3 regions of the Arenibaculum sp. genome follow, and region 1 is predicted to be linked to each of the others. Evidence: predicted binding sites of a transcription regulator. Region 1 holds the regulator's gene; each other region holds the start of a gene.
The links. Region 1 encodes LexA, which represses DNA repair genes until DNA is damaged. Its sites were predicted from a motif close to ATGTTCTANTTTGGTTC; they were not measured.
Positions count from the first base shown of each region.

Region 2: a site for LexA is predicted at 5,415-5,431, ahead of recA (recombinase RecA). Genes of this name have one in related genera too.
Region 3: a site for LexA is predicted at 3,378-3,394, ahead of VGO20_RS01295 (ImuA family protein). Genes of this name have one in related genera too.

Region 1 covers NZ_DASYHS010000070.1:111,019-118,601, forward strand. Annotated here, with positions in the region: gene trpD (anthranilate phosphoribosyltransferase) at 1-152, shown strand, start outside; gene trpC (indole-3-glycerol phosphate synthase TrpC) at 149-949, shown strand; gene moaC (cyclic pyranopterin monophosphate synthase MoaC) at 954-1,436, shown strand; gene VGO20_RS08215 (molybdopterin molybdotransferase MoeA) at 1,433-2,647, shown strand; gene lexA (transcriptional repressor LexA) at 2,780-3,487, shown strand; gene VGO20_RS08225 (ComEC/Rec2 family competence protein) at 3,559-5,652, opposite strand; gene gltX (glutamate--tRNA ligase) at 5,755-7,161, shown strand; gene gltA (citrate synthase) at 7,263-7,583, shown strand, end outside.
Region 2 covers NZ_DASYHS010000031.1:13,120-20,702, forward strand. Annotated here, with positions in the region: gene VGO20_RS02975 (GlcG/HbpS family heme-binding protein) at 1-405, shown strand, start outside; gene VGO20_RS02980 (helix-turn-helix transcriptional regulator) at 384-1,301, opposite strand; gene VGO20_RS02985 (DMT family transporter) at 1,352-2,332, opposite strand; gene VGO20_RS02990 (LysR family transcriptional regulator) at 2,436-3,560, opposite strand; gene VGO20_RS02995 (response regulator transcription factor) at 3,626-4,339, shown strand; gene VGO20_RS03000 (NAD(P)-dependent oxidoreductase) at 4,358-5,239, opposite strand; gene recA (recombinase RecA) at 5,499-6,575, shown strand; gene VGO20_RS03010 (glutathione S-transferase family protein) at 6,643-7,296, opposite strand; partial or broken gene VGO20_RS03015 (hypothetical protein) at 7,415-7,583, shown strand, end outside.
Region 3 covers NZ_DASYHS010000017.1:9,092-16,674, reverse strand. Annotated here, with positions in the region: gene VGO20_RS01320 (hypothetical protein) at 42-1,361, shown strand; gene VGO20_RS01315 (glutathione S-transferase family protein) at 1,488-2,108, opposite strand; gene VGO20_RS01310 (DUF4112 domain-containing protein) at 2,190-2,561, opposite strand; gene VGO20_RS01305 (YqaE/Pmp3 family membrane protein) at 2,569-2,727, opposite strand; gene VGO20_RS01300 (hypothetical protein) at 2,920-3,312, shown strand; gene VGO20_RS01295 (ImuA family protein) at 3,421-4,167, shown strand; gene VGO20_RS01290 (hypothetical protein) at 4,179-4,403, opposite strand; gene VGO20_RS01285 (hypothetical protein) at 4,473-4,736, opposite strand; gene VGO20_RS01280 (Do family serine endopeptidase) at 4,865-6,373, shown strand; gene VGO20_RS01275 (response regulator transcription factor) at 6,408-7,082, shown strand; gene VGO20_RS01270 (sensor histidine kinase) at 7,093-7,583, shown strand, end outside.

The sequences.
Region 1 (7,583 bases):
TGCTGAACGCCGGCGCCGCCCTCGTCGTCGCCGGGCGGGCGGAGGACATCCAGGCTGGCGCCGCCCTGGCCCGCGGCGCGATCGACGGCGGCGCGGCCGGCCGGGTGCTCGAGCGGCTGGTGGAGATCACCAACGGCGGACCTCGGGCATGAGCGACGTCCTCGCCCGCATCTGCGCGGACAAGCGCCGCCACGTCGCCGCGTGCCGGGCCGCACGGCCACCGGCCGAGGTGGAAGCCGCCGCCCGCGCCGCCGACAGGCCGCGCGGCTTCGCGACGGCCCTTCGCGGCGCCAGTGCCCAAGGCTACGGCTTGATCGCAGAGATCAAGCGAGCATCGCCGTCTAAGGGCTTGATAAGGAAAGATTTCGATCCAGCAAGCTTGGCGCGGGCCTATCAGGCGGGCGGGGCTTCCTGCCTGTCCGTGCTGACGGACGTTCCCTACTTCCAGGGCGAGGACTCCTTCCTCGTCGCCGCGCGGGCCGCATGCCGGCTGCCGGTCCTGCGCAAGGACTTCATGCTCGATCCCTATCAGGTCGCCGAAGCCAGGGCGCTGGGCGCCGACTGCATCCTTCTGATCATGGCCGCCCTCGACGACGGTGCTGCACGCGAGCTTGCCGCCGCCGCCACTGACTGGGGCATGGACGTCCTGGTCGAGGTGCACGACCGCGCCGAACTCGATCGCGCGCTGCGCTTGGACTGCGGGATGATCGGAGTAAACAACAGAAATCTCAAGACGTTGTCGATCGATCTGAAGACGACGGAAGAGCTGGTGCCGCACATTCCCCCGGACCGTCTCGCGGTCAGCGAAAGCGGACTGTACGGGCCGGCGGACCTGACCCGGATGGCGCGGGCGGGTGCGCGCTGCTTCCTGGTCGGGGAGTCCCTGATGCGCCAGGAGGACGTCACGGCGGCCGTACGGGCGCTGCTGGCGCCGGCCGGGACGGCGTGAGCCCATGGGGGGGGATTTCACTCATTTCGACGACCAGGGCCGCGCCGTCATGGTCGATGTCTCGGCCAAGGACGAGACCGAACGGACGGCCACGGCCCGCGCCGCGGTCCGCATGCAGCCTGAAACGCTGGCCCTGATCATGTCCGGCGGCGTCAAGAAGGGGGACGTGCTCTCGGTCGCCCGCCTCGCCGGCATCATGGCGGCGAAGCGGACGCCCGACCTGATCCCGCTCTGCCATCCCCTGCCGTTGGCCTCCGTCGCCGTCGATCTCGTCTGCGTGCCGGAACGCAGCGAGGTCGAGGTGACGGCGACCTGCAAGCTCAAGGGCCGGACCGGCGTCGAGATGGAGGCGCTGACCGCCGCCGCGGTCGCCGCGCTGACGGTCTACGACATGTGCAAGGCGGTCGACCGCGGCATGGCCGTAGCCGAGGTGCGCCTCGTCCACAAGGCCGGCGGCAGGAGCGGCCACTGGAGCGCTCCGGAATGATCCCGGTCGCGGACGCCCTCGAACGGATGCTGTCCGCGGTCGCCCCGCTCCCCGCCGAGACGGTCGCGCTTCCCGACGGGCTCGGCCGCGTACTGGCTGCGGACGTCGCCGCCCGGGTGACCCAGCCGCCGGTGGCGGTATCGGCGATGGACGGCTACGCCGTCCGCGGCGCCGACGTGGCGACCGCGCCGGCGCGTCTGCGCAGGATCGGCGAGGTCGCCGCCGGCGCCCGCTTCGAGGGCACGGTCGGGCCCGGCGAGGCGGTGCGGATCTTCACCGGCGCGCCGGTCCCCGCCGGGGCCGACACCGTCGTCATCCAGGAGGACACCACCGCCGAGGGCGAGGCCGTCGTCGTCGCCGAGCCCTACCCGGCCGGACGCTACGTCCGGCGTGCCGGCCTGGACTTCACGACCGGCACCGTCGGGCTGACGGCGGGCCGCCGTCTCGGTGCCCGCGACATCGGGCTGGCGGCGGCGATGAACGTCCCCTGGCTCTCCGTCCACCGCCGGCCCCGGGTGGCCATCCTGGCGACCGGCGACGAGATCGTCATGCCCGGCGAGCCGATCGGGCCGAGCCAGATCGTCAGCTCCAACGCCCTGGCGCTGGCGGCCCTCGTCGCGACGGCGGGCGGGGACGCGACCAATCTCGGCATCGCGCGCGACGACGCCCGCTCGCTCACCGCGCATGCCGAGGCCGCCCGCGGCTTCGACCTCCTGGTCACGACCGGCGGCGCCTCGGTCGGCGAGCACGACCTGGTGCGCTCCGTGCTCGGCGAGAGGGGCATGCGGCTCGACTTCTACAAGATCGCAATGCGTCCCGGTAAGCCGTTGATGTTCGGCCGGTTCGGCGACGTCCCGCTGCTCGGCCTGCCGGGGAACCCGGTCTCCAGCATGGTCTGCGGCCTCTTGTTCCTGCGCCCGCTGCTCCGGCGCCTCCAAGGGCTCGCCGACACGTCGGAACCCGTCGCGCGCGCGACGCTCGGGATCGCGCTGGCGGAGAACGACGGCCGGCAGGACTACCTGCGCGCCCGCCTGGAACGCGGTCCGTCGGGGGAACTGGTCGCGCACCCCTTCCCGCTCCAGGACAGTTCCGTGATGTCGCTGCTCGCGGCGGCGGACTGCCTGGTGGTCCGTCCGCCCCGGGCTCCCGCCGCCCGGCCGGGCGATCCCGTGGACATCCTGCCGCTCTCGACCGGGATCCTGCCGGCATGATTCGACGATTGCGGGACGTTTTTTTCCTTTTATGAAGCGAATGCTTGACGCCGCCTCGGAACCAAACTAGAACACCTTCAAGCTGTTTTGGTTTTGTTCCGGACCTGCAACGTCGTGCGGAAGGGGGCGTAGATGCTGACGCGCAAACAGTACGAACTGCTCCTGTTCATTCAGGACAGGCAAGGCGAAGGAGGCGTGTCCCCCTCCTTCGACGAGATGAAGGAGGCGCTCGGCCTCAAGTCGAAGTCGGGCATCCATCGGCTGATCTCGGCCCTGGAGGAGCGCGGCTTCATCCGGCGGCTGCCGCATCGCGCCCGCGCGATCGAGGTGATCCGCCTGCCCGAGAACTTCGAGGCCGCCCGCGCGCCGCGCGGCCGCGCCCGGTTCCAGCCCAATGTGATCCGGGGCGACTTCTCGGCGGCGCTGGCCGGCCGCGAGGTCACCGTGGCCGCCGATGCCGTCGACCTTCCGATGCTCGGCCGCATCGCGGCCGGCACGCCCATCGAGGCGCTCAAGATGGACGGGGCGGCGAAGGTCCCGGTGCCGGCCGGCATGCTCGGCGCGGGGGAGCACTACGCCCTCGAGGTCGCTGGCGACTCCATGGTCGATGCCGGCATCCTGGATGGCGATACCGTCGTGATCCAGCGTTGCGAGACGGCCGACAGCGGCACCATCGTGGTGGCGCTGGTCGACGAGAACGAGGTGACGCTGAAGCGGCTGCGCCGCAAAGGCAATGCCATCGCCCTCGAACCGGCCAACGCGAAGTACGAGACCCGGATCTTCGGGCCGGACAAGGTTCGCGTCCAGGGCAAGCTGATCGGCCTTCTCCGCCAGTACTGACCGCGGGACGGGCGCGGCACGGGTCCGGAACGGCGCGCCCGCTTTCGCATGCGGATCCTGTTCGCAGGCTACTACCGGGGAGCCGGCGCCCAAGGCCGGCTCCCCCTCGCGTCGGCGACGGTCTCGATCCGCACGCCGTCCGTGCCCAGACGAAGGGCATGGGCTCCCTTGCGCAGGAGATCGCCGCGGGTGATCGCGACCGGCGCCGCGCAGCGTCCGTACAGTTCGGGCGCGACGACGATGTCGGCGGCCAGGCAATCCTCCAGGAATGCCTCGTAGCGCCACGCGATGGCGACCCGCTTTCCCCCGGCGTTCCAGATGCAGCCTTGCGGGTCGCACGCGAGGGCGCCGCCGGCTCCCGGTCCCTGCGCCGGCCAGGCCTCCGCGTCCGCCCGGCCGTCGTGGCGAAGCCAGGTCTGCGCATCGAACCGGCCTGCTCTTTTCGTCGACAGGAGGAGATGCCCTCCTCCGTCGCGCAGCGCGACGACGCGGCCGTCGTCGGAGACGAGCAGGTCCGGCCGCGGCGCCAGGAGGATCGAGGCGAAACCCAGCGCGACCGGGATCAGGCCGAGCAGGCGCCAGCGTCGCGTCCACAGTACGAGCCAGAGCCCGCCGAGGGCGAGCGCCGTCAATCCCCAGACCGGCATCGCCGGAACCAGTCCGGATGCACCCGGCAGGCCCGCAACGACGCTGGCCGTTCCCAGGATCACGTCGATGCCGAGCGCCATCGCCTCCAGCGGCCAGCTTTCCAGGCCGAACGGCATCGCCGCGACGGACACCAGTCCCAGAGGCATGACCCAGAACGAGGTCACCGGCACCGCGATCATGTTGGCCGCCACTCCGTAGAACTGGATCTGCTGGAAGTGGTGGAGCCCGAACGGCAGGGTCGCGAGACTCGCCACCAGGGACGTGAGCACGAGGCCGAAAAGGTAGAGTGCGGCGCGCAGCGGCATGCCTGCACCGGCGCGCCACGCGGCGAACCGGCTTCCCAACGATTCGTAGGCCGCGATGAGGGCGATCACGGCGCCGAACGACATCTGGAAACTCGGCCCCAGCATGCTCTCGGGCTGGAGCAGCAGGACGACCGCCGCTGCGAAGGCGACCAGCCGCATGCTGAAGGGGTTGCGCTCCAGCAGCATCGCGCCGAGCACGATGCCCGTCATCAGCGCCGCGCGTTGCGTGGGCACGGGAGCCCCGACGAGCAGCGTGTAGCCGACCGCTGCGGTCAGAGCCGGGACCGCCGCCCATTTCTTGATCGGGAACCTCAGGGCGACGGTTTCAACCATCGCCAGCAGGGCGCGGACCGCGAAGAAGACGAGGCCGGCCACCAACCCGACATGCAGGCCCGAGATGGAGAGGAGATGGGCCAGGCCGGAGATGCGGATCTCTTCCATGGCCTCGGCCGGAATGGCGCGTTGCTCGCCGGCGACCAGGGCCGCCGCCACCCCTGCCCGCGCGCCGTCGAGACTATCCAGGATCCGGTCGGCCAGCACCCGGCGCGCCCGCTCGGCTGCGGCCGAGGACAGCATCGATCCCGCGCCGTCCACCGGCTCGACCGGCCCGATCGAACGGCCGACGGCGCCGATCCGGGCGAAGAAGAGCTGGCGCCCGAAATCGAAGGAGCCGGGCATCACCGGGCCGGGCGGCGGCTGCAGGAAGGCGCGGACGCGCAGGGTCATGCCGGGCATGACCTCGCCGTGGCGCTCGGAAACGTGAAGGCGGACGCGTTCGGGGGTCGCAGCCGGCTCCATGCCGGCGATGGCGACCTCGTCCAGCGTCACTCGTGCGGCCCCTTCGCCGCGCTCCATCACCACGACGCGTCCGGTCACCACCACCGGTCCGCTGCCGCGCGTGAGGACCGGCGCCGACACCGCTGCGGTCCGGACCTGGGCGGCGGCGAAGCCGAAGGCGACGGCGGCGAGCGCGGCGAATGCGACGAGCGTGGGCATGGATCGGCGTGCCGCTGCGAGCGCCACCGACAGCGCCGCCGCGACGACCGGCCCGATCCAGACGGGCGGCTCGGCCGGCAGGGCGAAGTAGATGCCGATCCCGGCCCCGGCGAGCACGGGAAGCCACAGCAGCCAGCGCTCCGCCTCGGCGGCCCAGATGGACGCGACGGCGGCCCATGCCCGGTCCGGGCCCGGCCGTCCTCCGCTCGCGGACATGGGCTCCGCGGCAACGATGCTTCGCATTGGATGCACCCGCCGTCACGTTGTGCTATGTCAGCCCGTCCCTCGAACCGATGCGATCATGGAATAGCCCGACCGATGACCGTCGTCACCCGTTTTGCTCCATCGCCCACCGGCTTCCTCCACATCGGCGGCGCGCGTACGGCCCTGTTCAACTGGCTGTTCGCCCGCCATCACGGCGGCAGGTTCCTCCTGCGCATCGAGGACACCGACCGGGCACGCTCGACCCAGGAGGCGGTGGACGCGATCCTGGACGGCATGTCCTGGCTCGGGCTCGACTGGGACGACGAAGCGGCGTCGCAGTTCGCCCGCCGCGACCGGCACGCGGAAGTGGCGCACCGGATGCTCGCCGACGGAACGGCATACCGCTGCTACACGACGCCGGCCGAACTCGAAGAGATGCGCGAGGCCCAGCGCGCCGCCGGCCTGCCCGTCCGCTACGACGGGCGGTGGCGCGACCGCGACCCGTCCGAAGCGCCCGCGGGGGTCGATCCCGTGATCAGGCTGAAGGCGCCGCAGTCCGGCGAGACGGTGCTGCGCGACCACGTCCAGGGCGAGGTCCGGGTCCAGAACGCGCAGCTCGACGACCTCGTACTGCTGCGCGCGGACGGCACGCCGACATACCTGCTGGCCGTCGTCGTCGATGACCACGACATGGGCGTCACCCACGTGGTCCGTGGGGACGACCATCTGACCAACACCTTCCGTCAGATCCAGATCTACAACGCGATGGGCTGGAACCTGCCGGAGTTCGCCCACATCCCGCTGATCCACGGCCCGGACGGCGCCAAGCTGTCCAAGCGCCACGGCGCTCTCGGCATCGATGCCTATCGGGACATGGGCTACCTGCCGGAAGCGGTCCGCAACTACCTGCTGCGCCTCGGCTGGGGCCACGGCGACGACGAGATCATCTCGACCGAGCAGGCGGTGGAATGGTTCGACCTGGACGGTATCGGCCGGTCGCCGTCGCGCATCGACTTCGCCAAGCTCGACAACCTGAACGCCCACTACCTGCGCGAGGCCGACGACGCCCGCCTCGTCGCGCTGATCGTCCCCAGGATCGAGGCCATCCTCGGCCACCCGATCGGGGACGAAGGCCGCACTCTGCTGCAACGCGCCATGCCCGGCCTCAAGCCGCGCTCGAAGACACTTGTCGAACTTGCTGAATCCGCTGCATTTTTCGTAGCCAAGCGACCGCTGACACCGACCGACAAGGCGCGCGAGCAGCTCGACGGCGCGGGGCTCGGCATCCTGCGCGACCTCGTGACGGCGCTGTCCGGCGCGCCGGACTGGACCGCACCGGCGCTGGAGGCCGCGACCCGGACCTTCGCCGAGGAGCGCGGCCTCAAGCTGGGCAAGGTCGCCCAGCCGCTGCGCGCCGCCCTGACGGGGTCGACCGTCAGCCCGCCCGTATTCGACGTGGCCGAGATTCTCGGCCGCGAGGAGGCCCTCGCCCGCATTAACGACCTTACGCAACCGCGGTAGACCCGCGGGCCCGCGTTGCCAACTCGGCGGCGCAGCATTATCCTCGACCCATACGAGGGGCGCGGGGATTCCGATCACGAAGACGTCAAAGGAAAGCCGAGATGACCCAAGAAACGGTGACGCTTGTCGACAACCGCACCGGAACGTCCTACGAACTTCCCGTACTCGAGGGCAGCCTTGGCCCTTCGGTGATCGACATCCGCAAGCTCTACAACGAAACCGGTCATTTCACCTTCGATCCCGGCTACACGTCGACGGGGAGCTGCGAGTCCAAGATCACCTTCATCGACGGTGACGAGGGCGTCCTCCTCCACCGCGGCTACGCGATCGAAGACCTGGCCGAGCACAGCAACTTCCTCGAGGTGTGCTACCTGCTGCTGTACGGCGACCTGCCCACGCCCGATCAGCGCCAGCAGTTCGAG
Region 2 (7,583 bases), on a different contig from region 1:
GCGCTGGATCTGAACCTCGCGCGCCAGGCGCTCGATGCCGCGATGCGGGGGGCGATCGAGCGCCGCGCCGCGGTCGGCATCTCCGTCGTGGACGGGCGCGGCGACCTGGTGGCCATGCTGCGGATGGATGGCGCCCCCTGGTACACCGTTGCGGTCTCGCGCGGGAAGGCGGCTGCCGCGGCCGCATTCGGAAAGCCGAGCGGCGAACTGGCGCCGAGGGCGGACATGCCGGCATTCCGGATGCTGCAACACGAGGATGGCCTCGTCGCGCAACAGGGCGCGGTGCCCATCCGTGTCGCCGGGCGCGTCGTCGGTGCGATCGGTGTCAGCGGGGCGACCAGCGAGCTGGACGAGCAGATCGCCATCGACGGGGCATCCGCGGTTCAGGTCCAGGAGGCGTCCTGATCGGGTGTCGGCATCCGATCGTGCGGTCGCAGCAGCCCCCCGTCCGCTTCGGACGGGGGGGCGTCCCATGCCCGCGTGATGGCGCGCGCCTGGTTCGGCCTCGACGTGTCGGCGGAACCGATCGGCTGCCTGGGGCGGGGGTAGCGCTGCCAGGGAAAATGCCAGTTGGTATCGGAGGTGCAGCGCTGTAGCTGGGCCTGGTTCGCGGTTACGAGACCGAGCATCGCCGCCTTGAGCACGGCCTGGCCGGTATGGGCCGCACCCAGCTTGCGTCGGGCATTCTCGAGGTGGAATTTTATCGTCCTGGGGCTGAGGCCGAGGATCTGGCCGACATCCGTGCGGCTCTTGCCCCGCGCCGCCCATTGCAGGCACTGCAGTTCGCGCGGGGTCAGCGCATCGTTCCGCGGCGGGCCGCCGGAATCGGCGAGCCTGCTCGCATGGGCGTGCAGGTAGACCGACATGGCGTGCAGCACGACGTGGCACGGCCGGAGCCCGGCATCGACCGGTTCCTCGTTCCCGAACGCGAAGGTCACGACGGCGAGGCGGCCGGGCACGTTGTCGTAAACCGGAACGATCAACGCCGTTCGGGCGGCGCCGGGGCAGGCTCCCTCCCATTCCTCGAGGAACGGCAGGTGCCTGCCCGCTGCACGCTCGACGACGGCGCCGAGCCGTTGATGCTCGGCCATCGGACGGGGGGTGGCGCCGGAAACGATGATCAGGCTGCCGGCCAGGCGGCCGGCCGCGCGGTCGGACGACCGCAAGCGGGCGGTCTCGCAGCGGACATATGCGAAGGCGTCGACGCCGACCTCGTGCGACGCCTCCTGCATGGCGTCCCGGAGCTCGTCCAGCGAGCGTGCCTCGGCGAGGTGTGCGATGAACCGGTCGAACAGTCGCATGGCGTCCTCCTCGAAGCTGCGATGCGGTTCGCGCGGACGTCCGTCTCCGTTCAGCGCGTCTGCGCCGCCGGTGCCGTCCGGTTCCGCCGTCTCGACAGGACCCCGCCGACCAGCATGACCCCGAGGGTGACCAGAACGATGCCGATCACGGTCGCCGGCGACGGGATCTCGCCGAGCAGGGGGATGCCGAGCAGCGCCGCCAGCCCGGGCGTGAGCGCCCCGAAGACCGCCGCGCGCGGCGCACCCAGCCTGCGGACGGCCTCGGCGTAGAAATACAGCCCGAGGATGGCGACGCCGATCCCCTGGACGACGCCCTGGAACAGCACGTCCGACCACGACGCGGTGAGGAGGTTCGGCTGGAACAGCCCGAAATAGATCGGAGCGAAGATGACGCACGAGCAGACGTTCACCAGGGCGGCCGCGTGCCAGGACGTGATCCCGGACCGCCGCTGCGCCAGCGTGTACCCCGCGAACAGGCAGCCGCAGAGCAGGAACAGCAGGTCTCCCCGCCATTCGCCCCCGGCGCGGTCGAACACGAGAGAGTAGCCTCCGATGCATGCGACGCCGGTGGCGACCGCCGCGAAGCCCACGAGCTGCGGCCGGTCATACCGTTCGCCGAAGAGCAGTGCGGCCAGCAGTGCCACGAACAGCGGCATCGCGCCGATCATCAGCGTGCCGACATGGGAGGCCGGCGCGAACAGCATGCCGGTCGAGGTGAGGAGCATGAAGGGCGCGCCGGCCCCGGTGACCATCATGACCGCCCGGCTGATCCCGATCTGCTTCAGGGCGAAGCCCTTGCGGACGAGGACCGGCCACAGGAACAGGCTGGCGACCGAGAAGCGCAGGAAGGTGACGTCCTGCGGCTCGAGGGTGGTCGTCACTGCGAACCGCGTCGCGACCGCCCAGCTCGCCCAGATCAGCGCGACCGCCAATCCGGAAAGGACGCCGAGGGTGACGTTCCAGCGGGAGGTGGCAAGGACGGTTGCGGCCGGCGGGGCGGTGATCGCTTGGCTCGGGCTGCTGACGGTCATGAGATGCTCCGGATTGCGATCCGACGCGTCCACGGCCGGAAGGGAGAGGTCGTGGGCCCCTTTCCGTCAGCCGTCCCGGGATCGCTTCTTCCGGGGAATGCTGCTAGGTCGGAATATATGATTCAAATGCATTCTTCGAATGATGATTATGAAAGATATCTATTATCTTGAGGTGCTCGGTCACGCCTTCGCGCAAGCTGTCGACGGCGGCCGCGAGGTTGCCGAGCGACGGTCCTTGGAGCATGGCGATCGTCGCTTCGAGCGAGAAGTCGGCGACGTCCACCATGCACAGCCGGCTGCGATGCGGGCTGGCTTCGAACTGCCGCCACGGCACCAGGCCGAGACCTCCGCTGCGTGCGATCAGGGAGAGCTGGAGATCCTCGCCGAACACCTCGGCGGCGATCCGCATCGGCGCATTGATGCGGTCGAACGCCCGCTGCAGGGTCATGCGGCAGCCGCATCCGGCCGGGTTGAGGACCCAGCCTTCACCGACGAGGGCTTCCAGGGTGACGCGTCCCTCGAAGCTCGTATCCCGGCGTGCGACCACCACCACCCGTTCCGGCCCGGCCTCCGTCACCCGGACGCCCTTCGGAATCGTATGGTTCGCCGTGATCAGGCCGATGGCGCAGTCGAGGGCGCCGTTGCGGATCTCGTCGAGCAGGCGTGACGTCCAGTTCGAGCTGATCTGAAGCGTGAGGCGCGGGAAGCGGCGTCGCAGGTCGTCGATCGGCGAGGTCAGGACGACCTCCGCCAGGCCGTGGGCGATGCCGATGCGCAGGTCGCCCGCAGGCTCGCCGACGCTCGATATGTAGGCTTCGAGGTCGACGACCGTCTTGAGGATGCGGCGGCAGTGCTCCAGCACCTGGCGGCCCGCCGGCGTGAGTGCCGGCGGCTTGGTGCTGCGGTCGAGGAGTGTCAGGCCGACGGCGGCCTCGAAGTTCTGCAGGCGCCGCGTCATGGCCGGCTGGGTGAGGTTGAGGCGCAGGGCGGCGCGGTTGACGGATCCGGTCTCCGCGACGGCGACGAACGCCTTGATGTCGTGCAGGTTCATGATGCCTCGCCCGTTTCCGTCCGCCGGCCGTGGGCGTCCGCGCGCCGGCGATGCGGTCGTCCGGAAGGTGCGTTCCGCGGCAGGGACCCGCAAGACCTTACGGGACAGGATGCTCGAACGCACCAATGTTTCGCTTCGCCGGGTCTTTTTGATGGCGGGCGACTTGGGGTGGTGCAATATGGTCGAAGCCCGGACGGCCTCGCGTCGGCCGCGCGTCGCGAACCCTCGATTCGAGATTTGACATGATCGATTTCGACAGGTTTTCGCTCGGTCTCCGTTCGGCCTGTCACCGGCGCGACCTCGTGGAGGCGATGGCGGAGGTGCTCTCCGGCGTCGGTCTTCGGTTCGCGTACGGCGTCGCCAGCATCCTCGATACCCGGCAGTTCGAGTGCCTGCGCTCCGACGACCCCTCGGCGCGGGGAGGCCGTGACGGTGATTGCGGGCAGATGGACCTCGTCGTCGAACGGGCCGCCGCGGAACGCCTGCCGTTCTTCTGGTGGGCGCCGGCGGATGCGCCGGCCGGGACGGGTCCGGTGCGGGCGCCCGCGCCCGCCTGGGCCGGCTCGGCGGCCGGCTGGGCGGTCCCGGTGCATGACGGCCTCGGCTACGTAGCCGCCATGAGCTTCGGCACGCTCTGCACGGGCGATGCCATCGAGGCCGTCGTGGAGCGGCACAAGCCCACTCTCCACGTGATGGCGATCCACTTCCACGCCCGGGCCCGCGAGCTGCCGGCCGTCGCGTCGCCCGCTGCCTGTCCCAGATTGACGCGCCGGGAGCTGCAGTGCCTCGAAGGAATCGCCCGGGGCAGGAGCCGGGCGGATATCGGCCGCGACCTGGGTGTCAGGCCGAGGACGGTCAAGTTCCACCTCGAGAGCGCGCAGCGGCGGTTTCAGGTGGCCAGCACCACGCAGGCCGTCATGTGCGCCGCCCTCCTCGGACTGATCTCCCGCGAATAGGGCCCGGGCGGAGGCGGGTCAATCCGCGGTGGCCTCGGGTACCCTGGAGCGCTCGAGCAGCTTCAGGACGCCGACCACGTCGTCGTCGCCCAGCCCCGCCCGGACGGCTTCCGCGAAGAGCTTCTCGTTGGTTGCGGCGACCGGGGTCGAAAGGCCGGCCCGGCGAGCCTCCTCGCAGATGAGGCGGATGACCTCGGCGACGGTCTTGACCGACGCTTGCTGGGAGAAGTCGCCCGCGAGCAGCTTCGGCGCCTTGCCGCGGTAGAGATCGTTCGCCATCGGGCCGGCCAGGACGATCTCGAAGAACTGATCGAGGTCCAGTCCGATCCCGCGCGCGAAATGGGTAGCCTCCGTCACCGCCTCGAACATCGCGATCAGGAGCAGGTTGTTGGCCAGCTTCATGCGCATCGCGCCGGGCGGCTGGCCGCAGCGGATCGTGGCCTTGCCCAGGGCGGCGAAGATCGGCTCGACCCCGTCGATGGCGGTCGGGTCGGCCGCCGCCGCCATGATGACCAGTTGCGCCGCTTCCGCCGGCTTGCGCGATCCCGAGACGGGAGCCTCGACGTAGCGGCCGCCGGCGGCGGCGACGTCGGCTGCCAGCGCCTGCGAATAGGCGGGCGCCACCGTGCACATCGTGACGACGATCTTGCCTTCGATCGGAACTCCGACGCGACCGTCGGGGCCGCGTTCCAGCACCCTGTCCATCTCGCGGTCGTTGGGCAGCATCAGGACCACCGCCTCGCTTCGCGCGATCGCGTCGCGGGCCGTATCCGCGACCGCGATCCCGGCCGCGCGGAACGGTTCGCAGCGGGCGGACGACCGGTTGTGGACGGTCAGTGCGAACCCCGCTTTCGCCAAGTTCCAGGCCATGGGTTCGCCCATGACTCCCAACCCGATCATGCAGACGTCCATGGTTCCCTCATCTGCTGCGCGTCCCGCATCCGGGACCGGCTTCGGCATTCCATGATAGAAGGCCACGGGACCCCGGACGTCGGCACCTGTCCAACTGGACAGCCCTCGTTCGCGCGGCCGCGGGGCGGATGCGGCGCGCGGCGTGCGTTCATTCTCCGTTCCAGATTTCTATTGGTGTTCGCGAACGAAACGCGTACAGTCGCGGCATTGCACTCCCGTCCGCCGTATGAGAGAAGAGGGCCTGCACATGTCGTCCGCACCCTTGCGTTTGGTTGAAAATCCCATGGATAAACAGAAGGCGCTCGAGGCAGCCCTCAGCCAGATCGAACGGTCGTTCGGCAAGGGCTCCATCATGAAGCTGGGCGCACGAGAGAGCCTGGTTGAAACCGACGTGATCTCGACCGGCTCGCTCGGCCTCGACATCGCGCTCGGCATCGGCGGCATTCCGCGCGGCCGGATCATCGAGATCTACGGCCCGGAAAGCTCCGGCAAGACCACGCTCGCCCTGCATGCGATCGCCGAGGCGCAGAAGCACGGCGGCACCTGCGCCTTCGTCGATGCGGAACACGCCCTCGACCCGAGCTACGCGCGCAAGCTCGGCGTCAACGTGGACGAACTGCTGATCTCCCAGCCCGACGCGGGCGAGCAGGCGCTCGAGATCGCCGACACTCTGGTACGCTCCGGCGCGATCGACATCCTGGTGATCGACTCGGTGGCGGCCCTCGTGCCGCGGGCCGAGCTCGAAGGCGAGATGGGCGACAGCCATGTCGGCCTGCATGCCCGGCTGATGAGCCAGGCGCTGCGCAAGCTGACCGGCTCGATCTCCAAGTCGCGCTGCACCGTGATCTTCATCAACCAGATCCGGCTGAAGATCGGCGTCATGTTCGGCAACCCCGAGACGACGACGGGCGGCAACGCGCTGAAGTTCTATGCCTCGGTCCGGCTGGACATCCGCCGCATCGGCGCGATCAAGGACCGCGACACCGTGGTCGGCAACCAGACCCGGGTCAAGGTGGTCAAGAATAAGATGGCCCCGCCGTTCCGGGTCGTCGAGTTCGACATCATGTACGGCGAGGGCGTCTCCAAGGTCGGCGAGCTCCTGGACCTCGGCGTCCAGGCCGGCGTCGTCGAGAAGTCGGGCGCCTGGTTCAGCTACGACGGGCAGCGGATCGGCCAGGGGCGCGAGAACGCGAAGCAGTTCCTGCGCACCAATTCCGAGATCGCGAACGCGATCGAGCAGAAGGTGCGGGCCAATTCCGGCCTCGTCGCCAGCGCCATGATGGGCACGCCCGAGACCGACGGCGAGGCGTCCTCCCCGGACTGACCCGCGGCCCTCCCTGCCGCCGCTGCCGGCCGCGCCCTCCAGGCGCGGCCGTTCGCGTTTGCGCCCGTTACGCCGGCTCGGCGCTGCGTTCGGCGATCATCTCTCGGAACGCCGGGCGGGCCTGGCAGGCCTCGATCCACGCCTTCAGATGCGGGTAGTCGTCGAACACGCCCGGCACCGGCTGGGCATAGCGCAGCACTTCCGCCAGGTTCAGGTCGGCGACGGTGAACCGCCCGCCGACCGCGTGGCCGCCCTGCGCGCGCAGCGCTTCGTCCAGGATGCCGAACGGGCGCCGCAGCGCCGCGACCGCCGTTTCGATGATGCCGGGGTTCCGCTCCCGGTCGGCATAGTTGAGGACGATCTTCACGGAATGCGGCTCGCACTCCGTCGCGGCCCACAGCGTCCACATCGCCGTCAGCCCTTCCTCGCGGATGTCGGCGGGCGCCAGCGGCCCGCCATGCTTCCTCGCGAGGTAGAGGTTGATCGCCAGCGACTCGATCAGCACGAGGCCGTCGTCCTCGATGCAGGGGATCAGCCCGTTCGGGTTGACCGCGAGGAAGGCGGGCGACGCGGTGTTGAGCGGCGCGTCGGCGGCCGAGGGGTCTGCCAGCCGGTAGGCCTGGATCACGGGCACCAGCTCGTACGGGATGCCGAGCTCCTTGGCCAGCCAGACGTTGCGCGACGCGCGCGAGCGGAGAACGCCGTAGATCTTCAGGGGCATCATGGTCCTCGACGGTTATGCCCGCAGCATAGCCGGGACGCATCGCGCCGCAAGGCCGCTTGACAAAGTTCCTATTTTGTTCCAGGTTGTCCTACGCGCAGTCGCAAGGAGCAGGCCCGTGACGCTCGACCCCCGCCAGGAACTGTTCTGCCGCCTGGTCGCCAACGGCGCCACCCCCGCCACCGCGGCCCGCATGATCGGCTACGCCGACCCGGCCGCGGGCGAGACGCTGCTGGCCGAGCCCGGCATGGGCGAGCGCGTGGCCACATTGTCCGCCGCCCGCGAGA
Region 3 (7,583 bases), on a different contig from region 1:
GGAGCGCCACTCGGGTTACCCCTATTGATAGGGGGTGCGTGATGGAGCGCTGGTACAAGGTCAGCTTGGTTGCTCTCACCGCGGTATGGCTGGTCCTGCCGCCGCCGGGTCGCGCGGACCCGGCCGGCGCCGGGCGCGCCGCGTCGGGTGGTCCACGCCAGCTCGTCCCGCCCGACACCGTCGTGCGGGCGGAGGTGCCGTTCGGCGCGCGCATACCCGCGCCGCGCGCCCCTGCGCCGGTACCGGCGGCCCCGACAGTGACGGCTCCGGTCGTGGCTGCCCCGGTCGTGGCTGCCCCGGTCATGGCTGCCCCGGTCATGGCTGCCCCGATCATGGCAGCCCCCGTGATAGCGGTGGAACGGGACGCCGGGCCGGCGGAAGCCGAGGTCGCGGGCGGCCCGGGATTCGAGCCGGAGCTGGATTTCCTCCCCCCCGACGCCAGGCCCGATGCCGGACCCGACGCCGGACCCGACGCCGCGCCGGAACCGCTTGCCGGGCCCGTGGCCCCGGCCGTGATCCAGGTCCAGCCCCCGATCCCGCCGGTACCGGAGGTTCCGGTGCAGGCCGCCGTGGTCCCGACCGTGCCGGATCTGCCCGACGTGTACCTGCCCCCCGAGGCCCAGGCCGAAACCGGGCCCGGACCCGAGCCCGAAGACGCCGCCCCGGCCGTCGATGCCGCGATCCTCGCGCCGGCCGCGCCCCTGCCGCCGTCCCTGGCGCCGTCGACGTCCTTTTCGAGCCCCCTTCCGGTGAGCTGGCCGCGCCCGCCCGGGCCGCCGATCGCGGGGGTGGTGCCGAATCCCGCCCCCTCCGCCGATGCGGTGCTCCTGCCCCGGCCGCCGACGCCGCCGAACACGCGCCGGGCCCAGGCCGCCGCCGCCGCGCCGCCGTCACCGCCACCGGCACCACCGCCGTCGCTGGCACCGCCGCCACCGGCCATGCCCGCCCCGCAGCCGGCGAGCCTCGACGCACGGCCCGAGCCCAAGTCGCAAGCGGCCGCCTCCCAGCCGGTGACGCGCCTGGCGCCCCAGCGGGAGACCCAGCGGGAAACGGCGCAGCGCAGGGCCGTGGCTCCGCCGCCGGCCGCCGGGGCCGACGCCGCGGGAGTGTTCGTCGTTGCGCCCCCGGATCGGTTGAGCCCGACCGACTACCCGCGCTACACCGCCTGCGTCAGCGGCGAGAACGTGATCCTGGGCCGGTCGGTGTTCGGCAACAGCATGATCGTTCCGGCATCGAACCGGGCCGCCGCGATCAAGGTCGGCCTGTGCGACGTCATCATGGTGACGCGGGTGGGCGACGCCGAATACGCGCGCCGCGAACTCACGTTCATGGGGCTCCCGGCGGATATCCGCCGGGAGTGATGTCGCCGCGTCGAAGGTCCGACCTTCGGCGAGGGCCGCAAGGCGGCCCCGCGCCGTCAGGCGCGAAGCCCAGGCCCGCGGAGCGGGCCGCCCGGCGTATGAGGGCTACTATATACCGCCCGATGCTCAGCCCGGCACGGCCATGCCGCGCTGGACCGCCGGGCGTGCCGCGATCGTGTCGTGCCAGCGCTTGACGTTCGGCCAGGCGTCGAGAAAGGCCGGCCGTGCCCTGGCCGCCGCCGCGGCGAAGGGGAACGCCGCGATGTCCGCGATCGAGTAGTCGGGCCCGGCCAGGTGGGGGCTGGTCGCGAGGCGCGTCTCGATCGCGCGCCAGCACCGCTCGGTCTCGCGCTTGAAGAGATCGATCGCGTAGGGGAGCTTCTCGGGCGCCAGCACCGCGAAGCGGTACAGGCTGACCGCCGCCGGCCCCAGGTCGCTGGTGGCGACCGACAGCCAGCTCAGCGCCTCGGCGCGCTGCGCGGGGTCGGTCGGCAGCAGGCGCCCATGGGCCTCGGCGAGATGCTGGAGGATCGCGGCCGAGCCGAAGATGCGGCGCTCCGTGCCGTCGGCGCCGGTCTCGACCAGCGCCGGTATCTTGCCGGCGGGGCTGATCTCCAGGTAGTGCGGCGTCAGGTTCTGGCCCTCGGCGACGCTGATCGTGCGGACCTCGTAGTCGAGCCCGAGTTCCTCGAGCATCACTGACGCCTTGTGACCGTTGGGCGTCGCGCTGGTGTAGAGCGTGATCATGGGGCACCCCTGCCGTGCCGTTTCCGGCGATCGGCGATTTGTATCCGATCGGCGGATTTTTTCCACCCTCACGCCCCTCCGTCAGCGCGTGTAGCGCTGTTCCAGGTGCCGGGTCAGCAGGGCGAGGTTGCGGCGGTTGGCCTTGAAGGCGACGTCGAACACGGTTCCGAGCACGGGGATCGAGCCGACGGCCCAGTCGAGGCCGGCATTGGCGATCATGCGCCCGAGCAGCCATTTGGGCACGCCGAACGAGGCCGCTTGCCAGATGATGTAGGCGGAGAAGCCGGCCGTCAGCGTGTCGCCGACGACCGGCACGACGCTGGCGACCCCATCCAGGCCGAAGCGCCAGCGCGTGCCCGGGATGCGCCAGCGGCTGTCGAGCAGGTCGGCCATGCGCTGTAGCTGGAGGAGCCGCTCGTAATGGGTGGCCGGGCTCGCACTGTCGCGATCCACGCCGGGCCTATTTCTTGATGATGACGTAGATCGCATGGATGATGCCGGGGATGTAGCCCAGCAGGGTCAGCAGGATGTTGACCCAGAAATGCAGGCCGATGCCGACCTGCAGGAAGACCCCCAGGGGCGGCAGCAGGATCGCCAGGAGAATGCGGACGAGGTCCATCGGGCCGGGCTTTCGTAATGGTTTCCTCTGGTCGTGGCAGGTGAAACACGGGCTGGCGGCGTTCGTTCCTGGCCGGCGTTCCTGGCGGGAATGCCGGGACGCGCGGTCCCGGCCGGCGGCGCGAAAAATTTCCGCCACAGGTGCTGCGCCGGCTGTATTCTCCGCTCCGTCCGTACAGGGGGCTGGTTGGGCATGAAGGAACTGCGCTGCATCGTCTTCTCCGAGCGCGAGCTCGTCAGCGCCATCATCGACCGCAAGCGCAAGCGGGGCGAGCCGCTGCCGCCGGGCACCGTGCAGGCGGTCCGCTTCTCGGTCGAGGATACGGTGACGACGGTCCTGGAGGTCGTCAACGACCACGGCCGCACGGAGGAGTTCACCCTGCCGGAGAGCGAGGTCGCGGCGGCGCTGATCTCCTATTGCATGGGGCGGCGCGTGCCGCTGCCCGCGGAGTCGGAGAAGGTCCTCTACGTCATCAAGGGGGCCGCGACCCTGATGATCACGATGAACTTCAACAAGGAGGTGCGCCTGGTCCGCGCCCCTCCCGTCGAGCCGCGCCGCCGCCGCTTGGTCCGCACTCCGGGCTGAAGCCGGAAGATATTCGCGCCGGCACCGTTCCGGGCCGGGCTTGACGAACAGGCCTCCGCCAGCTAGAACGAAAAGAGAACACGTTCGCGCGAAGCCGGGGGGTTCGACATGTCCACGGCCAAGGCAGGCCTGCTGGCGGATCTGCGCAGCCGGATCCGGCGGATCGAGGGTATCGGCGGCGAGGACGGCCGGGTGCTGCCGCTCGGCCCCGCGCTCGATGCGGCGTTGCCCGGCGGCCTGCCGCTCGGCTGCCTGCACGAGCTGGCGGGCGAGGGCGATCCTGGCGGCGGCGCGGCGACCGGCTTCGCGGCGGCGCTGCTCGGCCGCATCGCCGAGCGGCACGGTCCGGCGGTGTGGATCGGCCGCGGCCTCGACCTCCACGCCCCGGGGCTCGCCGCCTACGGCCTCGGCCCGGAGCGGCTGATCGTGGTGCGCGCCGTCCGCGGCGCCGACATCCTGTGGGCGATGGAGGAGGTGCTGCGCTGCCGCGGCATCGGCGCGGTCCTGGGGGAGGTGCCGGGGCTCGATCCGACCGCCGGCCGGCGCCTGCAGCTCGCCGCCGAGGCGGGCGGGGCGACGGGGTTCGTGCTGCGTCGCGACCTGCCCGACAGGAAGGCCGGCGCCACCTCCGCCGCCACCCGCTGGACGCTGGCCCCGGCGCCGAGCCTGCCGTCGCCGGGCGAGCCGGGCATGGGTAGGCCGCGCTGGCGCGCCCGCCTGCTGCGCTGCCGCGGCGGCCGGCCCGGCGAGTGGACGATGGAATGGCACCCGGACGGCCTGCGCGCCGAACCCGAAATTCCCCTCTCCCGTGCAACGGGAGAGGGAGGGGCCCGCCGCGTAGCGGTGGGAGGGTGAGGGCCCGGCCCTCAGCGCCGCTCGCGCAGGGCCCGTCCGCCAGCCCTCAGTTCCTGAATGTTGATATCCGAGTCATTGCTTTCATCGAGCGCCGGGAGCAGTTCGGCTTCGAGCGCAAGATCGTCGCCGTCTGCCGCGATCAGCTGTGCCAGATAGTCCGACACGTCGGAGAAGCCACGGTCGGCGGCACGTTGACGGGCCAGCCTCTCGATGTCGCGTCGCAATGTGATCGTCATGCCCGCCTCGGAAGCGATAGAGTGACTCTGTCATGTACCCCCGAGGAGTACAAGCCGGCCATGCGGCCCTCAGCGCCGCTCGCGCAGGGCGCGTTCCAGCCGGTCGCGCTCGGCGCCGAGCTGGAGGCGCTCGCGTTCGTCGAAGGGGTCGAGGATGCCGAGCGCGCGGCGGCGCTCGAACAGGCGCTCGGCGCCGTCCAGCAGGTCGCGCTGCAGCTCGATCCGGCCCCGCTCCACCGGCGAGAGGGGCTCGCGCGGCGGGTCGAGATAGGGGCGCGAGATCCCGTCCCCGGCGGCCAGGACGAGCAGGAGCGCTGCTGCGGCGTAGTCCATGCCTTTCCAGATGGGGGGCGGCGGGACCATTCCAACCTTTCAGGAATTTAATGTTCCCGTAAGGGCGCCGTAATCCGGCCGGCCCCATCTTCCGGGTCAGCATTTCCCATCCGACCGGAAGCAACGCCATGAGAAACAGCCCGTTCGCCAGCCGCCTGCGCCGCACCACCGCCCCCGTGCAGCGCACCGCCGTCGCGGTGCGCCGCACCACCGCCCTGGTTCTGTGCGCGGGCATGCTGGCTTCGTTCGGGGCCGCCACGGTCCCGCCCGCGGCCACCGCCGCCGTCCCGCCGGCCCTGCTGGAGCAGCACGGTTCCTTCGCGGACCTGGTCGAGGCGGTGATGCCCGCCGTCGTCAACGTCTCCACCGTGCGCAAGGCCGGTCCCGAGGTCGCCGCCCCCTCCGGCGCGCCCTACGAGGAATTCTTCCGCCGCTTCGGCGCGCCGACGCCGCACGGGCCCGAGATGCCCGGCCGCGAGGGCGTCGCCCAGGGCTCCGGCTTCGTCATCGATCCCTCCGGCTACGTCGTCACCAACAACCACGTGATCGACGGCGCCGGTGGGATCGAGATCACCCTGTCGGACGGCACCACCCTGCCGGCCAAGCTGATCGGCACCGACCCGAAGACCGACGTCGCCCTGCTGAAGGTCGAGCCCGAGAAGCCGCTGCCCCATGTCGAGTTCGCCGACAGCGACGCGACCCGGGTCGGCGACGTGGTGGTGGCGATCGGCAACCCGTTCGGCCTCGGCGGCACGGTGACCGCGGGCATCCTGTCGGCGCGTTCGCGCGACATCAACGCCGGCCCCTACGACGACTTCCTGCAGATCGACGCCGCCATCAACCGCGGCAATTCCGGCGGGCCGACCTTCGACATGAGCGGCAAGGTGGTCGGCATCAACACGGCGATCTTCTCGCCCTCGGGCGGCTCGGTCGGCATCGGCTTCGCGATCCCAGCCAACCTCGCCATGCCCGTGATCGCCCAGCTCCGCGAGACCGGCTCGGTCGAGCGCGGCTGGATCGGCGTGCAGATCCAGCCGGTGACGCCCGAGATCGCCGAGAGCCTGGGCGCCGGGGACCTGGAAGGCGCGCTGGTCGCCGACGTGGTCGATGACGGCCCTGCCGACCGTGCCGACCTCCAGCCCGGCGACGTGATCGTCTCGGTCGCCGGCAAGCCGGTGAAGGACCTGCGCGACGTCACCCGCGCCGTGGCCGCGACCAAGCCCGGCGGCACGGTCGAGCTCGGCCTCTACCGCCAGGGCGAGACCGAGACCGTCGACCTCGCGGTCGGCACGATGCCCGGCGACCCGGTGAAGGTCGCGTCCGCGGGCGAGGCCCCGTCCGACAAGGCGGCCCTCGGCCTCCAGCTCTCCGCCCTCGACGAGCAGATGCGCCAGCGCCTCGGCCTGGGCGAGGACGTCAGCGGCGTGGTCGTGGTCGGTGCCGGCGAGGGCGCCAACGCCGAAAAGGTCCGCCCCGGCGACGTCATCACCTCGGTCGGCCGCGACCCGGTCTCCAGCCCGGCCGAGGTGGCGGCGAAGGTCGAGGAAGCCGAGAAGGCCGGCCGCAAGTCCCTGCTGGTGCGCCTGCACCGCGGCGGGACCGAGCAGTTCGTGGCCCTCGAAATCACCCGGGCCTGACACCAGATACGGCGGTCATGAGGATGTTCTTCCCATGAGGGTGCTCGTCATAGAGGACGATGCCCAGGCCGCCGCCTTCCTGGTCAAGGGCCTGACCGAGAGCGGGCACGTCGTCGACCATGCGGCCGACGGCAAGGACGGGTTGTTCATGGCGGGTGCCGAGAACTACGACGTCCTGGTCGTCGACCGCATGCTGCCCGGCCGCGACGGGCTGTCGCTGGTCGGCGTGCTGCGGGCGACCGGCAACCAGACGCCGGCGCTGATCCTCAGCGCGCTCGGCAGCGTCGACGACCGCGTGCAGGGACTGCGCGCCGGCGGCGACGACTACCTTACGAAGCCCTACGCCTTCTCCGAGCTGCTGGCCCGGGTCGAGGCGCTGGGCCGCCGCCGGGCGGCCGAGCCCTCGGTCCGGACCCGGCTGGAGGCCGGCGACCTCGAGATGGACCTGCTGGCCCGCACGGTCCGGCGCGCCGGCCGCCCGATCGAGCTGCTGCCGCGCGAGTTCAGGCTGCTGGAATACCTGATGCGGCATGCCGGCAGCGTGGTGACCCGGACCATGCTGCTGGAGAACGTCTGGGACTATCATTTCGACCCCCAGACCAACGTCATCGACGTCCACGTGGCGCGCCTGCGCCAGAAGATCGACCGCGACTTCCCGACGCCGATGATCCACACCGTGCGCGGCGTCGGGTACAGCCTTCGTGCTTGATACCCGGCTCTTGCGCACGACGACCTTCCGGGTCGCCCTCGTCTATATCTGGCTGTTCACCGCCTCGGTCCTGATCATCCTCGGCGCGATCTACTACACGACCGCCGGCTTCCTCGACCGCCAGGCCGGCGAGACCATCGCCGCCGAGCTGGAAGGGCTGCGCGAGCAGTACCGCCAGCGCGGCCTGCGCGGCCTCGCTGAGGTGATCGAGCAGCGCAGCCGCCAGCCGCGCACCAACGCCCTCTACCTGTTCACCGATCCCCGCCTGAACCCGATCGCCGGCAACCTGTCGCACTGGCCCGAGGTGGAGCCGGAGGACGGCGGCTGGATCGAGTTCGTGCTGGCCGACGCGCCGGCCGCCGGGAACGGCGAGATCCACGGCGCGCGCGCCCGCGTCTTCGTCCTGCCGGGCGGGTTCCGCCTCCTGGTCGGCCGCGACCTGCGCGAGCGCGGCGAGTTCCAGGACCGGCTCGTCTTCTCGCTGGCCTGGGCGGTCGTGCT